DNA from 3 places in the Planococcus sp. TJ-301 genome. Region 3 is predicted to be linked to each of the others. Evidence: riboswitches for the same ligand, from Rfam matches in the RefSeq annotation. Region 3 holds a riboswitch; each other region holds the start of a gene.
What was found. Region 3 has a riboswitch for S-adenosylmethionine ahead of AC4EHJ_RS09350 (sulfite oxidase-like oxidoreductase). Riboswitches for the same ligand answer to the same signal wherever they lie in the genome.

Region 1 (4,038 bases), on a different contig from region 3:
GATGGTGCCTGAAATCATGATCGGCAATTCTTTGCCCAGCTCTTCAAAAGCCCTTTTGATACCGATCGTCGCCGCTTTGACATTCAGCATGTCTTGGCTCGTTTCAAGCAAGATCAAGTCCGCGCCGCCTTCAACCAGCGCTTTCGCCTGTACATAAAAATCCTCGCGCAAGGCATCGAACGTGATGCCGCCTGTCACCGACAAAGTTTTCGTCGTCGGCCCGATAGCACCTGCGACAAAGCGAGGCCATTCAGGGGTGGAATAGTCAGCAGCCGCTTTCTTGGCAATCTCTACAGCACGGCGGTTGATGTCGGTTGCTTGGTCTCCAAGTCCATACTCGTCTAAGACCACTGGCGTACCGCCGAACGTGTTCGTACAAAGAATGTCCGCTCCCGCTTCCAGATAGGCTTTATGGACGCTTTCGATGACGTCCGGCCGCACGATGTTCAAGTATTCGTTGCAGCCGTCAAATTCCTCGCCGCCGAAATCTTCCGCTGATAAATCGGCGTTCTGGATCATCGTTCCCATGGCGCCATCGATGATCAAGATCCGTTTTTCAAGCTGCTGTTCAATAAGTGTTTTGGACATGGCTGCTTTCGCCTTCTTTCTTCAAATCTAGTTGCCTGATGTAATTGATCAATTCCACGGACATTTCGTAGCGGAAAAATGGCGTGATCAAGTAAATGCCATTGAATAGGCCAGCCGCAGTATCGATCAATTCCTTCGCTATCGCAATGCCTTCAGCCGTCGCCCGTTCCTTGTCGTCGCCGCATGCGCGCATCCGCTCAAGCGCATTTTCCGATAACTTGATGCCTGGCACTTCGTTGTGCAGGAATTCCGAACTGCGGATGCTTGTCAGCGGCATGATGCCAAGGAAAATCGGCGTGCTCAAATGCTTTGTTTCTTCGTATATTTCAATGATTTTCTCTTTTGTGAACACCGGTTGGGAAATGAAATAATCTGCGCCGCTGTCGATTTTCTGTTCCAGCCGCTTGACCGCCCGGCTGACGACGCGGACATTGGGATTGAATGCCGCCGCCACTGAGAAGTTCGCTTTTTTGCGCAGCGGCTTGCCGGAAAATGAAATGCCTTCGTTGAGCTTTTTGATCAGCTGAATCAATTCCAGGCTGGAAACGTCATAAACACTTGTCGCTCCCGGGAAATCACCGACTTTCGTCGGATCTCCCGTGACTGCCAGGATATCATGCATGCCAAGTGCGTCAAGCCCCATCAAATGCGATTGCAGGCCGATCAAATTGCGGTCGCGGCACGTGATGTGCGCAAGCGGCCGGATGTTTTCCTGCTGCTTCAAAATCGAGCCCATCGCCATATTGGAAATACGCGGCGAAGCGAGTGAATTATCGGCCATCGTAACCGCATCGACTCCCGCCGCATTCAACGCTTTCGAACCTTCGATGAATTTCGTGATGTCCAAATGGCGCGGCGTGTCGAGTTCGACAATGATCGTGCGCTCCGTCTTCGCTTTTTCGTGCAGCGGCTTGACGTCGAGCGCTTCCGCTTCACGAATGACGATCGGCTTTCTCGCCACCACTTGCTTTTCTGTCACCGGCACTAAATTGCGCATTCGCTTTTTCACTTCTTCGATATGCTTCGGCGTCGTGCCGCAACAGCCTCCGATGAGGCGCACCCCTTCTTCTCTCAACAACAATGCAGCCCGGCCAAAATAATCGGCTTCCGATTCATAGACAATGCGGCCGTCTTCCACGTCGAGCAAGCTGGCGTTCGGATAGGCCGACAGGAAGGCTTTTGCCGGCAGCGACACTTCTTCGAATGCTTGGATCGTATGGTGCGGGCCGAGGCGGCAATTGACGCCGACGATTTCCGCTCCGAGCGCTTCAAGCTGGTGCAGTGCTTCGTTCAGCGACATGCCGTTTTGCAGGATGCCCGGCTCGTGCATCGACACTTGCGCAATCAGCGGGGTATCCGTCATCTTTTTCAAATGCGTGACCGTCGCAGCAAGCTCTTCAAAATCGTAATACGTCTCGAGCAGCAAGCCGTCCGGATCGCCTGACAATAAATGCTGCGCCTGCTGGTCGACCATCGCAATGATTTCCTGCATCGTGGCATCACTTTTCCGCATGCCTCGAATGCCGCCGATTGTACCGAAGACGTATTGTCCGCCAGGCGACGCGGCGCGCTTCGCAATATCGATCGCAGCGAGGTTGATGTCTTTCACTTGCTCTTCAAGGCCGTAGCGCGCGAGCTTATGGGCATTCGCACCGTACGTATTTGTCTGGATGATATCGGCTCCCGCTTTGATGTAATCCTGGTGGATCTTGCTGACGATTTCCGGCCGCTGCAGGTTCAGCTCCTCGTTGCAATACTCGATGCCATAAGAATACAGCAGCGTCCCCATCGCACCGTCCCCTGTCAACACGCGCGTTTTCAATGCATCCAATAACTTCATGCCGCTCACCCTCCTGTATATAGAAAAAAGCCCTCCATGAAAAAGAAGGCTTTACGGTCGTTAAACTCGTTCCTTTTCATCTCCCAGGCCATTGCATGCCTGCTGGATTTAGCACCTGACCACGAATGGCTGGTTGCTGAAGCGTCACAGGGCCAGTCCCTCAACTTCTCTCGATAAGAATTCACTATGCAGTTTTTGTATTCTTAAAATCTTACCTGCATACGGGACGCTGGTCAAGAAAATTCGTCTAAAAACAGAGAACTTTCTGTTTATTAGCGTTAAACAAGGACCCTCCACACAAATGGAAGAATAAAAAACGCACCGCCGGCAATTAGCTTGCTGGCGGTGCGTTTATCGTTTCAGTTACTTCTTGAGCACCGGCTCAAGATGCTCTTTTAGTGCCGGACCCATAGTTTTGGAGTAGAGTGTCGTCAAATGATGCTTATCTCGGTAGACGAGCACGTTGCCAACTACCGGCGAACACAGATCATCAATACAGAAATATTCCGACATGTCCACAAATGTCACGTTGCCCGGAATGCCTTCCGTGTTTTCCCACGGTGCTACAGCGGCCAGCGCTTCGCTGCGCGGCACGGAGCAGTCTTCTACAGTCGAGGCATCAAGGCAAAGCGTCGGGTCGACTTTCATCCGTGGATTGTCGCGCACCGCAAAAATATCAGTTACACCTTCAAATTGCTTCCATTTGTCGATATAAACCTGCGGCACGGTTGCTTTGGAACTTACGTTCGCCGTTGTGAAAATCAAATCAGGCGGATCTTCCATGAGCCGCTGATGGAGTTGATCATTCCATGTCATGCATGCTTCCGTTAATAACCCATCGAAATCGCCGTTCGTGAAGCGGCATGCATCCTTGTTGTAGACATCGATACGCATATTCAGTTCTTCCGCGATTTCTTCAAGCGCCGGGAACCAGTGCCCTGAATGTGAACCGCCGACCAATGCAAGCACATGCTCCGGATTTTCCGTCACACCGTACGAGCATTCCTTCAATTTAGCGTTCTTGCTGCCGGAGGAAGTACAGTCCTGGTCATTATAAAAGGCCGGCAGCACTTCTTTCGCAGTCAGAAAATCCGGCTTGAGCTCGGCTTCAATCGCCGGCTGGATGTTTTCCGAAACAGCACGGGCGCCTGGATTGTCTTCGGTTACGACAGGAACGGCGACGCTGCTGCTTGCCTGGACAAAGACGCTCCACGACACGCCAACCAGAATGGCCGGCATCATCAGTGTGACGAGTACTTTCGTCAAACGTTTTTTCGATTGCTTGACCGGCATCTGCCGCACAGGTGCTTCGACGAGCCAAATCGTAACGATCGACAGCACGAACGTCACTGCCAAAATGCTGAGCCCGCCAAACAGCGAAACCGTCTCGGTGTTGAAAAAGGCATAATAGAAAACAAGCAATGGCCAATGCCAGAGGTAAAAGCCGTAGGAAATGCTGCCGAAGTATTGAAACGGCTTCGAACCGAGCAATTTCTGCACACCGAAGAGATTGCCGTTTTCACTCGCTATGATGACCAAGATCACCCCACCTGTCGGCAGCAGCGCTGCAAAGCCCGGGAACACAGTCGACACCGGAAGCAGCATCCCCG
Region 2 (4,038 bases), 1.9 Mb from region 3:
GGATGAAGAGCCAAGAAGTGGATGAATAAGACCTCAAGGAAAAAAGCCGCAAAAAAAGAAGCTATCCGCTATGGATAGCTTCTTTTTCCTAGTTAGTTTTTAATCGGTCCGCCTTGTTCACTGATATCAGTGGAGACAGTACCGAATTTCTTGAAGTTCGCTTCGAATTCTTGTGCAAGCTCTCTTGCTTTCTGATCGTAAGCGGCTTTGTCAGCCCAAGCATTGCGCGGGTTTAATACTTCAGTAGGAACACCTGGCACTTCTTTCGGAATTTGCAAGCCGAATACAGCTTCTTGTTCCGTTTCGATGTTGTGGAGTTCGCCTTTGATTGCTGCACGCACCATTGTGCGTGTGTACGACAATTTCATGCGGCTCCCGACGCCGTAGACGCCGCCAGTCCAGCCCGTATTCACTAAGAACACTTCAGACCCATGCTCATCGATTTTGTCGCCAAGCATTTCAGCGTAGACAGTCGCGTGCAATGGAAGGAAAGGTGACCCGAAGCACGTAGAGAATGTCGCTTCCGGAGAAGTGACGCCGCGCTCAGTGCCCGCAAGTTTCGATGTGTATCCGCTTAGGAAATGGTACATCGCCTGCTCTTTTGTCAATTTGCTGATTGGAGGCAGTACGCCGAAAGCGTCTGCAGTCAAAAAGACGATTGTTTTTGGATGGCCTGCCACTGAAGGGAAGACAATATTTTTGATTGCATGGATCGGATATGCTGCACGTGTGTTTTCTGTTAAAGAACCGTCAGCGTAATCCGGAATGCGTGTTTCTTCATCCACTACTACGTTTTCAAGTACAGAACCGAACGTGATTGCGTCATAGATTTGCGGTTCATGTTCGCGCGTTAAATTAATCGTTTTCGCATAGCATCCGCCTTCAATGTTGAAGACGCCGTTATCAGACCAGCCATGCTCGTCGTCGCCGATCAATTTGCGGTTTTCGTCTGCAGACAATGTTGTTTTGCCTGTTCCAGACAAACCGAAGAACAACGTTACATCGCCTTCTTCGCCGACGTTCGCTGAACAATGCATAGGAAGGATGCCTTGTTCAGGAAGCAGGTAGTTCATGATCGAGAAGATCGCTTTTTTCATTTCGCCGGCATATTCTGTTCCGCCGATCAAGATGATTTTTTGCTCCATCGATACAATGATGAAAGTTTCAGAATCCGTACCATCCACAGCAGGATCTGCGTGGAACGTTGGTGCATAGACAATTGTGAATTGCGCTTCGTGGCTTGTCAATTCCTCTTTTGTCGGACGGATGAACAGTTGATGAGCGAATAGGTTATGCCAAGCGTATTCGTTGATGGTCTGAATGCCCAGACGCGATTCAGGATCAGCACCGGCGTATCCTTTGAATACGAACAGCTCATCTTTTTGCTTCATGTGGTCCAGCACTTTAGCGTACAGGTTTTCGAAAACTTCGGATGAAATCGGGCGATTTACAGAACCCCAGTCAATTTTATCTTTAGAAATAGCTTCATCTACGATATATTTATCTTTAGGGGAGCGGCCAGTGTATTTGCCAGTTTCAGCTTTTACTGCGCCATCTTTCGTCAAAACAGCTTCTCCACGGGATGTGGCTGCTTCGATTAATTGTGGAACTGATAATTGCACGTGTATATTTTGGCCATTTAAAAGATCCTTTAAATTGCTTGAGAAGTTTACTGGATTCATTTATATGTACCTTCCTTTTCGGTTATTCCCATAGCCATGGGGAGCTTGTATATTTCGTAGATTAGTATAACACATTATAGCCATTAGTCTATACTAATAACCCGGTGACATGAAAAAGTAACAATAATTTGGCATTAATCCATTCATCGTGTGGATCAATAAAGTTTTGCACTTCTATTTGGCTAAAAACGTTGACATCACTATATACATTCCGTATGATGAAAAATTGTACGGATACTCTTATTCCGAGCTGGTGGAGGGGACAGGCCCTATGAAACCCGGCAACCTGCTGCATTTGCAGAGAAGGTGCCAAACCTGAAGCAAGGAACTCAACCTTGGACGATAAGAGTGAAAGGTGCTTATGATGATTTTTCCTTTCCTCATTTATTTATGAGCGAAGGGATTTTTTTATGAATCGCCCTTAATCCTCGTGTGCAAAGGCCACAACGGCTTGAAGTTCAATCCAGTTCGGCTGGAACGGACTTGACATGGGAAAACGAGTACCGTATCAATTTCGAGAGCAATCTCGCAGGATATAAGGAGGAGCTTTTTTTGACAAACCGTAAATTATTCACATCAGAATCAGTAACAGAAGGACATCCGGATAAAATCTGTGACCAAATCTCAGATGCCATCCTTGATGCAATCTTAGCAGCAGACCCGAACGCACGGGTAGCATGCGAAACGACAGTAACAACAGGTTTGGTGCTTGTTGCGGGAGAAATTACGACATCGACGTATGTCGACATCCCAAAAGTAGTGCGCCAAACAGTTAAAGATATCGGCTATACACGCGCGAAATACGGTTTCGACTCTGAAACAAGCGCTGTTTTGACAGCGATTGATGAGCAGTCAGCGGATATTGCTGCGGGAGTCAACGTGGCTCTTGAAGCACGCGAAGGGCAAATGACTGATAAAGAATTGGATGAAATCGGAGCAGGAGACCAAGGTCTGATGTTCGGATACGCATCTAACGAAACAGAAGAATTGATGCCATTGCCAATCAGCTTGGCACATAAACTGGCTCGCCGCCTTGCAGAAGTGCGCAAAGAAGAGATCCTTCCATATTTGCGTCCGGATGGCAAAACGCAAGTGACGATCGAATACGATGAAAACAATAAACCGTTCCGCGTTGACACAATCGTCATCTCGACTCAGCATCACCCAGAAGTGACGCTTGAGCAGATTCAGCGCAACATCAAAGAATATGTCATCAACGCAGTCGTTCCGGCTAATTTGATCGATGAGGATACAAAATACTTCATCAACCCGACAGGCCGTTTTGTTATCGGTGGACCACAAGGAGATGCGGGCTTGACTGGCCGCAAAATCATCGTAGATACTTACGGCGGTTATGCGCGCCACGGCGGCGGTGCTTTCTCAGGCAAAGATGCGACTAAAGTGGACCGTTCAGGTGCATACGCTGCACGCTATGTTGCGAAAAACATCGTTGCTGCAGGCCTTGCAGACAAATGTGAAGTCCAAGTGGCTTACGCAATCGGGGTAGCACACCCGGTTTCAATCGCTATCGATACATTCGGAACAGGCAAAGTAAGCGAAGACACTTTGATTGACTTAGTACGCGAAAACTTCGATTTGCGTCCAGCTGGCATCATCAAAATGCTTGACCTGCGCCGCCCAATCTACAAGCAGACTGCAGCATACGGACATTTTGGCCGTACGGACGTGGATCTGCCATGGGAACGTACGGATAAAGCAGCAATCCTAAAAGAACAATCAGGCGTTGCTGCAGAATAAATTAATATAATAGTAGAAAAGACGATCGGCAAATCTGCCGGTCGTCTTTTTTTGAATAAGAACAGCATCAATAAGCCATTGAATAGTTGGAGAAAAATGATAGAATAAATGTAAATAATTAAATATTCTAAAAATAATGGATATTAATTCGTTTGCATTGCAGGAAAATGCGCAGCTTAAAAAAAGCCGGCTTTTGGCCGGCTAGAAAATCTTTTTATTTTTCTTGCAGCGATTTGTAATAAGCACCTTTTTCAGCATATTCGCGGACGATTCGCTCCATGTCTGCTTTGTCTTCGTCTTTTAGTTCACGGACAACTTTTGCGGGGCGGCCGAGGGCGAGCATGCCTGGCGGAATGACTTTTCCAGGCGGAACGAGGCTGCCCGCTCCGATAAATGCCCCTTCGCCGATTTCGGCGCCGTCAAGAATGACGGAACCCATGCCGACAAGTGCTCCTTTGCGGATTTTGCAGCTGTGCAAGGTGACTTGGTGGCCAATGGTTACGTTGTCTTCAAGAATCAGCGGATTGTTCGGGCTTTGGTGCAAGACACAGAGATCCTGGATATTGGTTTTATTGCCAATGATGGTCGGTGCGACATC
Region 3 (4,038 bases):
AGTGCTGCTTGTTCAACGATGTACTCGTCAAGTTCAGCTTTTGCTTTTTCTTGCCCTTCAGCATTGTCTTCACCTGTTGCTACTACGTAATCTACAAAGTAACCGATGTGTGATTTCCATGTTTCGTCGAATGCTGCTCCAGCTTCTTCGCCGTAAACGGATGTTACTGCAGCAGTTAAGTCGTCAGCATTTGCCAATAAAGAAGCAGCTGCCGTGTCGAAGCTTTCAGCGCCATCAGCACCGTCTTGCATTGCCATTACCGCTAATCCAGCATGCTCAGTGAACGTTGTGTTCAAAGAAGCGCGTAGATCGATTGCCGGTGTGTCCGGGTTTGTGTTTTCAAATTTATCAGCGAATTGGTCAGTGATTGCGATTGAAAGAGTTTCAGCGAACATGCTCATGTGCTGGATTGATTCGCGTTCAAGAGCATATGAAGTTTCAAAGTCTCCCGCAACGTAAGCGTCAAACGATTTGATCAACTGGTCAATGTGCATATCCAAGCCTTCGCTCACAGCTGCTGCTGGCAAACGTCCTTCAGTTGCTGTATCGAAGAATTCAGATTGTGTTGTTTTGTATTCTTCAAGTTCAGCCAAAGCCTGGTCTTTTCCAGCTTGATCGTCATTTGCTGTTGCTGTTACGTAATCCACGAAATAGCCGATATGCGATTTCCAGATCTCGTCGAATTGAGCTGCGCCTTCTTCACCGTATACAGAAGCGACTGCCGCTTTCAAATCGTCAGCGTTTGCCAACAATGCGCCAGATGCCTGGTCGAAGTCTTCTGCTCCGTCAACGCCTTTTCTCATTGCTTCTACTGCTAAGAATGCATGCTCCGTTAAAACTGTATCAAGTGCGATGCGAAGTTCGCCCGCTGGTGTTGCTGTTCCTGCTCCAACTTCGCTAGACGCTGGAGTTGAATGTGATGATCCGTGGCTGTCAGCCAATGCCGCTGTCGGCACCAATAGGGCTAGTGTAAGTGGAAGAGCTACTAATAATTTGTTGACTTTCATAAATGAACATCTCCTTTTTCTCTGTGTTTTATTTGATTCTGACTACAAAACGCACGTGGTTCATTTTTAGATCACTCTTTTTTAAAAAAACTTAAAATTCTTTTTTTCTGCCCTGTGATCCGTCCACCTGCCCAATTTTCTTTATATAGAAGAAAGCCGTTTTTTTCTATCTGAACGGCGTTCTAAAAAGTTTTATTCGAATAAATTCTTCAACATCATTGTCATCCCGTGGCCAATTGGATAGAATAAGTCTTATCAGAAAAATTACATAAAACTACGTAACCTTATCAAGAGAGGCAGAGGGACTGGCCCTATGACGCCCGGCAACCGCTAGTTTGACTAGTATGGTGCCAAATCCAACAAAGCAGCGATGCTTTGAGAGATGAGGGAGAGTCTGTTCTTGCTTTTGCGCCTAACTCTTCCTCTCGCGAGGGGGAGTTTTTTTGTGTGGAGGAGTGATTAGATGAAGTTGAACAAAGCAGACCGCATCAAACGGACCCGCGTGCCGGTGGCCGATCCGGCACTCGCTGACCGCTTGCCGCCCGGGCAAGTGCTGACCGAGCGCTTTCCAGTTTTGCACGAAGGCGAAGTGCCCGAATACAATATGGACGACTGGACACTGAAAATCTATGGCCGCGTCGAGCAGGAAGTGACGCTGTCGTATAACGATATTTTGGAGCTCCCGCAAACGACGGTGCAGCGCGACATCCATTGCGTGACGCGCTGGTCGCGCTTTGATAATTCCTTTACTGGCGTGAAGTTTCAGGACTTGATGAAAGCGCTCGGCGTTACGCCAAACAGCCAATATGTCATGCTCCACGGCGATTACGATTACACGACGAATGTCGCGCTCAGCGATTTGGACCGCGAAGATGTGCTGCTCGCCCATTCACTGGACGGCGAACCGCTGACGGCCAAGCACGGCTATCCGCTGCGCTTTGTCGTGCCGCATCTGTATTTCTGGAAAAGCGTCAAATGGGTGCGCGGCATCGAGTTTGTCGACGAGAACCATCCTGGATTCTGGGAGCAGAACGGCTTCCACCTGAACGGCGACCCGTTCAAAGAAGAACGGTTTTCAGGAGAAGACCTGGAGATTCCGGATGATGAATGGGAAAAGAAAGAATTCGATTGAACGCGAAAAAACGGCTCATCCCCTGCGGATGAGCCGTTTTTAGGTTTTGTAGTTATTTTATGGCGGTGAATTTTTTCACAGCTGGCAAAATTTCGGTCGCAATCAGCTCGATGTTGCGCTCGATCCGGCCGAACGGTACGCCACCGAAATCCATTTGGGCGATATAACGCTGGTGGCCGAACACTTCGTGCTGGTAGAGAATCTTTTCGATGATCTGCTGCGGGCTGCCGATATTCATCACATGATGGGGATGCGCGCCTTGCATGAAATGAGGCTGTGGAAAACCTCGGCCGTTGGTGCGCATCATGCCTTTATCCACATGTGGGTAACTTTCTTCGAATGCCTGCTGCGTCGTTTCGGCCGCGTTGAAAAAGCCGGCAGTTGCGACCGGGAACTCAGCGGGATCGAAGCCGTTTTCAGCTAATGCTTCGCGGTAAACATCAATCGAATGCCCGAAACTTTCAGCCGGCCCGCCAAGTGTGGCGAGCATCATCGGCACGCCTGCCTGTCCGGCCTTTATGGCGCTCGACGGATGGCCACCGACTGCCCGCCAAATCGGCAATGACCCATTGTGCGGGCGCGGGATGACCTCGGCGTCGCGCAGCGATGCGCGGAATTTTCCGCTCCAATTGACCTTTTCCTGCCGGTTGATCTCCAGCAGAAGATTGAATTTCTCTTCGTACAATTCTTCGTAATCATGGACATTATAGCCGAGCAGTTCAAAAAGCCCGATGCGCGAAGCGCGTCCCGCAATGATTTCCGCACGTCCGTCCGAAATCAAATCGATCGTCGAGAAATCCTCGTATACCCTTACCGGATCGGATGTGCTGATGATCGTCGATGAACTTCCCACCTTGATGTTCTTCGTTGCTTGCGCAATCGCACTCAGCACGACGGTATGCGCTTGTGTGGCGAAAAATTCCTGATGGCTTTCGCCGACGCTGAAGAAATCCAGCCCGGCTTGGTCCGCGAGCTTTGCCATTTCGATGATTTCCTTGATCCGTTGCCCCGCAGTAATGCGGTTGCCCGTGTGCGGATCCGGCAAATGGTCGCCAAGCGTATAAATGCCGAACTCCATCCCTTTGCTTTGGTCAATGCGGTATTTCTCCATCTTCATCCGTCCCTTCCGTATGTACTTTAAATGCCCTAGCATCAGTATATCTTCCATCCGGCGTAGATGTTACTAATCCGCTTGCCGCTTTTATCCTTGGCTTTTCAGGCTTAATAAAGGAATAAAAACCCATTCTTTTGTTTTCCAAATGCGAATAAACTTATTCCATTTTAAGGAATAATTAACTATAATAAGGAAAAATATACTTTCAAAACAATTTTTTATTCCTAGCCATTTCATTTCAAAAAAATAAGGAGGTGAAACGCCATTACCAGTTTATCCATCAAAAATGCTTTCATGCTGTACATAGTCCTGCACATCGGCGTTTTCTATTACTTGGTGCTGCACAGTACAGCCAATGACCCGGCCACTTTGCTGGCGATCAATTTGGTTTCCGCTTTCGCGCCCTTAGTTGCAGCTGCCGTCTTGTTCGCTGTTTACCGAAAGATTTCCGGCAAGGAAAAAGTTTTCTGGCTGCTGGTTTCTCTCGGCTGCTTAAGCTACGTGATAGCGGAAGGCCTGTGGATTTACACAGAAAACGTCCTCGGGAAAGAAATACAATACCCGGGATGGACCGACCTGTTCTATTTTCTGCAAGTCGCTTTTTATCTGGCCGCGATTTTGTACCATCTTTGGCAGGTACGGAGAAATCTGCAGCCGTTAAAAGTCATCTTTGACATGGGCATCATTATGGCCGTGTTCACTGCGCTCAGCTGGCATTTCATCATTCGTGACCTCATAATCGGACCGGCTTCTGTTTTAGCGCTTATCGTTTCCGCCAGCTATCC

Region 1: linked by a shared signal. The riboswitch ahead of AC4EHJ_RS11135 (bifunctional homocysteine S-methyltransferase/methylenetetrahydrofolate reductase) and the one ahead of AC4EHJ_RS09350 (sulfite oxidase-like oxidoreductase) in region 3 are both predicted to bind S-adenosylmethionine.
Region 2: linked by a shared signal. The riboswitch ahead of metK (methionine adenosyltransferase) and the one ahead of AC4EHJ_RS09350 (sulfite oxidase-like oxidoreductase) in region 3 are both predicted to bind S-adenosylmethionine.

Annotation. Positions count from the first base shown of each region.
Region 1 covers NZ_JBZDOH010000002.1:34,428-38,465, reverse strand. The annotation lists gene metH (methionine synthase) at 1-588, opposite strand, end outside; gene AC4EHJ_RS11135 (bifunctional homocysteine S-methyltransferase/methylenetetrahydrofolate reductase) at 569-2,428, opposite strand; SAM riboswitch class I at 2,502-2,608, opposite strand; gene AC4EHJ_RS11130 (acyltransferase family protein) at 2,792-4,038, opposite strand, start outside.
Region 2 covers NZ_JBZDOH010000001.1:15,817-19,854, forward strand. The annotation lists gene AC4EHJ_RS00155 (alpha/beta hydrolase family protein) at 1-29, shown strand, start outside; gene pckA (phosphoenolpyruvate carboxykinase (ATP)) at 93-1,682, opposite strand; SAM riboswitch class I at 1,920-2,031, shown strand; gene metK (methionine adenosyltransferase) at 2,235-3,440, shown strand; gene AC4EHJ_RS00170 (gamma carbonic anhydrase) at 3,655-4,038, opposite strand, start outside.
Region 3 covers NZ_JBZDOH010000001.1:1,905,526-1,909,563, forward strand. The annotation lists gene AC4EHJ_RS09345 (copper amine oxidase) at 1-1,007, opposite strand, end outside; SAM riboswitch class I at 1,289-1,396, shown strand; gene AC4EHJ_RS09350 (sulfite oxidase-like oxidoreductase) at 1,477-2,139, shown strand; gene AC4EHJ_RS09355 (LLM class flavin-dependent oxidoreductase) at 2,192-3,250, opposite strand; gene AC4EHJ_RS09360 (putative bifunctional diguanylate cyclase/phosphodiesterase) at 3,548-4,038, shown strand, end outside.